One region of the Pseudomonas sp. NY8896 genome, then DNA from elsewhere that is predicted to be linked to it. Evidence: predicted binding sites of a transcription regulator. Region 1 holds the regulator's gene; the other holds the start of a gene.
The links. The regulator FliA, encoded in region 1, starts transcription of late flagellar genes. The targets are predictions, from matches to a motif close to CTAAAGTTTNNNNNNNNNNNGCCGNTAA.

Region 1 (2,395 bases):
CAGCCTGCGGCATGGTCGGGTCGATCTGGAAACTGACGATGGCGCTGTGCAGCTCGCGGGTCAGCTTGCCCACTTCCTGGTACAGGCCGCGATCGCGGGTTTGGTTCAGCTCGTGAATCAGCTGCACCGCCTCGCCGAAACGGCCCCGCTCCAGGCTTTCGACCAACTCCTGGGCATGCTTCTTCAGGGTCGATTCGAACTCGCCCAAAGAGGTTTGTGATGAATCCATGGCGCGCCCCCTGACGTGACTCAGCCGTTGACGCGTTCGAAGATCTTCTCGATCTTTTCTTTGAGCACCTGAGCGGTGAACGGCTTGACCACGTAACCATTGACGCCGGCCTGGGCCGCTTCGATGATCTGGTCGCGCTTGGCTTCGGCGGTCACCATCAGTACCGGCATGCTTTTCAGCTTTTCGCTGGCACGCACTTTACGCAGCAGGTCGATGCCGGACATGCCCGGCATGTTCCAGTCGGTCACCAGGAAGTCGTAGTGGCCGTTCTCCAGCATCGGCAGCGCCGTGGTGCCGTCATCGGCCTCTTCGGTGTTGGTGAAGCCCAGGTCACGCAACAGGTTCTTGATGATCCGCCGCATCGTCGAAAAGTCGTCAACGATGAGGATTTTCATGTTCTTGTCCAATTAGACCTCCAAGCAGTCTCAAACGCGCTCGGCCTACCGAGCACGCACTCATTCAATTCGGTACAACGTGGAAAACGACTGCAACGAAAGCGGGCTCAACGTGCCCGCCATTCCCCCAGGCGGCTGCGCAGGCGCGCGGCACACTGGCTGTGCAACTGGCTGACCCGCGACTCGCTGACACCCAGTACCTCGCCGATTTCCTTGAGGTTCAGCTCTTCGTCGTAGTACAGCGCCAGCACCAGGCGCTCACGCTCCGGCAGGTTGGCGATCGCCTCGGTCAGGGCAACCTGGAAGCGCTCGTCTTCCAGGCCACGCGCAGGTTCGACCTGGCCACTGGCGCCATCCTCATGCAGCCCTTCGTGCTCGCCGTCCTGCAACAGGTCGTCGAAGCTGAACAGGCGGCTGCCCAGGGTATCGTTCAAGATCCCGTAGTAATCATCGAGACTCAATTGGAGTTCGGCAGCAACTTCATGATCTTTAGCGTCACGGCCAGTTCTAGCCTCAACCGCACGCATTGCGTCACTGACCATACGAGTGTTGCGGTGTACCGAACGCGGCGCCCAATCGCCTTTGCGCACTTCGTCCAGCATGGCCCCGCGGATGCGGATGCCGGCGTAGGTTTCAAAGCTGGCGCCCTTGCTGGCGTCGTACTTGTTGGCCACTTCCAGCAGGCCGATCATGCCGGCCTGGATCAGGTCCTCGACCTGGACGTTGGCCGGCAAGCGCGCCAACAAGTGGTAAGCGATGCGCTTGACCAGCGGGGCGTAGCGTTCGATCAGCTCGTACTGGGCGTCTTTCGCCGCCCGGCTGTACATCTTGAAGCCGCTGGCGTTCATAGCACGGGTCCCGCGCTGGTGGGTTGCACCAGACGCTCGACAAAGAACTCCAGGTGGCCGCGCGGGTTGGCCGGCAGCGGCCAGCTGTCGACCTTTTGCGCAATCGCCTTGAAGGCCAGCGCACACTTGGAGCGAGGGAAGGCTTCGTAGACGGCGCGCTGTTTCTGCACCGCCTTGCGCACGCACTCGTCGTACGGCACGGCGCCCACGTACTGCAGGGCAACGTCAAGGAAGCGGTCGGTGACTTTGGTCAGCTTGGCGAACAGGTTGCGCCCTTCTTGCGGGCTCTGCGCCATGTTGGCCAACACACGGAAACGGTTCATGCCGTAGTCGCGGTTGAGCAGCTTGATCAGGGCGTAAGCGTCGGTGATCGAGGTAGGCTCATCGCACACCACCAGCAGGACTTCCTGGGCGGCGCGAACGAAACTGACCACCGACTCGCCGATACCCGCAGCGGTATCGATCACCAGCACATCGAGGTTGTCGCCGATTTCACTGAACGCCTGGATCAGCCCGGCATGCTGGGCCGGGGCCAGGTGCACCATGCTCTGGGTACCCGACGCTGCCGGCACGATGCGCACACCGCCAGGGCCCTGCAGCATCACATCACGCAGCTCGCAGCGCCCTTCGATGACATCGGCCAGGGTACGTTTGGGGGTAAGGCCCAGCAACACGTCGACATTGGCCAGGCCCAGGTCGGCGTCCAGCAGCATGACCCTGCGGCCAAGCTCGGCCAGCGCCAGGGACAAGTTCACTGAAACGTTAGTCTTGCCGACGCCACCTTTGCCGCCGGTCACGGCGATCACCTGTACGGGATGCATGCTACCCATGTCTGTTCTTTACCTTGTCTCGCTGGGACTCAGGCCACACGTAGGGCAATTCTGCGTGCCCCTTGGCATAGCTACTTTGCACACGCTTCATGC
Region 2 (2,395 bases), 1.6 Mb from region 1:
GGCGCTGGCGATTTGGGTGACGCCATCGCGGATGCCACTGATAAGTTCGCGCAAGGTAGTGCCCATTCGCGCGATGCCTTGCTGCAGTACGCCCAGTTCGTCGCGGCGGGTGACGCGCATGTGCTGGGTAAGGTCGCCGCTGGCGATCTGCTCCACGGCCACCAGGGTGTCGTGCAACGGGCGAGTGATCTGGCGGGTGATCAGCACCGCTGCCAGCACACCGACCAGCAGCGCCAGCAACGTTGCGATGGCCTGCAGGCTGCGGGCCTGGGTGCTCTCGATGTCACGGCGCTGCAGCTGGATCTGGTACAGCGCATCGCTTCGCTTGACGATATCGGCGCCCTGCACAGTCATTTCGGCACGTGAGGTGGTGATGTTGGCGACCGCATCGCGGAACTGGCGCACGGCGTCACGGTAAGCCAGTACCGAGCTTTCGAACTGTTGCAGGCGGGCGTCTTCGGCGGGCAGCTGGCGCTTGAGGTTGTCGATGTCGGCCAGCGCTGCATCCAGCTGGCGCAGGGCGGCCTGCTCGTTGGCGCTGCTGTTGTCGGCGATGTAGCCGCGCACATCGATGCGTACCTGCAGCAGTTGCTGGCGGGCCTTGCTGATCAGTTGGTACTGGGCCAGGCGCACGCTGTCCGCCTCGGGGCGTGCCATCACTTCCTGGCTGAGGGCGTCCATGGCCTGGTCGGCACGGGTGGCCGAGCTGTCCATGGTAACGCGTGCGCTGCGGGTGGCGTCGTAGCCCTGGCGCATCTTGTTCAGCGAAAGCTTGTAGGCGCTGATGGTGTCGCCCAGCTCACCCAGCAGCTTGATGTTTTCCGGGCTTTTGAACGTGGTGGCCAGGTAGGCTTGCTGCTTGCTGAAGGCGTCCAGCTTGGCCTGGGTGTTGGCGGCGGCAGTATCGTCGCCGTTGGCGATCATGTACTGCAGGCGCGCAATGCGCAGGTCAGTGAGATCCTTGTTCAACTGGCCGATATCGCCCATCCAGTTGCTGCGGTCGATCAGGCTGCCCAGGCTGGTCCAGCCGGTGAGGGCCAGCAGGCCAGTGAGGACCAGCACAAGGCCGAAGCCCAGGCCGAGTTTGAGGTTGACGCTGATGTTGGCGAACCAGCTGTTCATGCACGCTCTCCAGAAGTTGATTTCGCTCTTTTGATCTTCGATCGCCAGGCGTTGTTGTTCTGGATGCCCGCTGACTCGTGCAGGAGTTATCGGCAATGATGGGGGAAGCTGAAACGCTTTTTCAGCAGATTTGTAACTGGATGATTGGGGCCGCCAAACGGCCCCAATCCGTGTCAGAGGTTACGTGCACTGAAGGTATCGCAGCTGTTCACTTCACCCTCGGCAAACCCGGTCTTGAACCAGCGCACCCGCTGCGCCGAAGTGCCATGGGTGAAGGAGTCCGGCACCACACGCCCACGGCCCTGCTGTTGCAGGCGGTCATCGCCAATGGCATTGGCCGCATTCAGCGCTTCCTCGACGTCACCTGGCTCCAGCCAATTCAGGCGCTTTTGGGCCTGGTAGGCCCAAACACCGGCCAGGCAGTCGGCCTGCAACTCCTGGCGCACCAGCAAGCCGTTGTCGCCCTCCATCCGCTGGCCACTGCGACGTGCGGCATCGACCTTTGCCGAAACGCCCAGCAGTGTCTGCACGTGGTGGCCGATTTCGTGGGCGATCACATAAGCCTGGGCAAAGTCGCCGGCCGCAGCGAAGCGGGTTTCCATTTCGCGGAAGAACGACATGTCCAGGTACACCCGCTGGTCCGCCGGGCAATAGAACGGCCCGACCGCTGCGGAGGCAAAGCCACACGCCGAGTTGACCTGGCCGCTGAACAGCACCAGCTTGGGGTCGCGGTATTGTTTGCCGGCCTCGGCGAACAGGGCCTTCCAGGTGTCTTCGGTATCGCCCAGTACCGAGGCGACGAAATCGGCCTGCTGGTCGTTGGCCGGCGGCGCCTTGCCGCCCGCACCACTGGGCGCCGTTTGTTGCTGCTGCTGTTCCATCTGGCCGGTGAGCTGGCCAAGAATCTGCAACGGGTCCTGCCCGGTAAGCCAGCCGATACCGACGATCAGCAGAATCGCCCCGAGCCCCAGCCCTTTGCCGCCGCCGAAACGCATGCCGCCGCCACCGCCACCCTCGCCTCGGGCATCGACCACGTTGTCGCTGCGTCGGCCTTTTCGCCATTCCATGAGTGCTCTCCCGAGCGTGAAACAAGAAGACAAAGATTAGTTCACGACAGCGGCGAGTGTCAGGGCAAAGTGTTTATGCATAACCATTTGGTTATGTTTCGTGTGGTTGATTTCAATATTCATCGTGCGCGACCTGTCGGAAACTGTAAGTCCGCCTGCCACGCCCAGGCGTTCAGATAATTCCAAGAGAGGAAACCGGCATGCCC

Region 2: Q9451_RS03505 (methyl-accepting chemotaxis protein) is a predicted target of FliA. The motif match lies at 1,209-1,236, and genes of this name have one in related genera.

The regions. Positions count from the first base shown of each region.
Region 1 covers NZ_CP132350.1:2,371,309-2,373,703, reverse strand. Annotated here, with positions in the region: gene Q9451_RS10670 (protein phosphatase CheZ) at 1-229, opposite strand, end outside; gene Q9451_RS10665 (chemotaxis response regulator CheY) at 250-624, opposite strand; gene fliA (RNA polymerase sigma factor FliA) at 732-1,472, opposite strand; gene fleN (flagellar synthesis regulator FleN) at 1,469-2,302, opposite strand.
Region 2 covers NZ_CP132350.1:804,342-806,736, forward strand. Annotated here, with positions in the region: gene Q9451_RS03505 (methyl-accepting chemotaxis protein) at 1-1,122, opposite strand, end outside; gene Q9451_RS03510 (neutral zinc metallopeptidase) at 1,296-2,189, opposite strand; gene pcaH (protocatechuate 3,4-dioxygenase subunit beta) at 2,390-2,395, shown strand, end outside.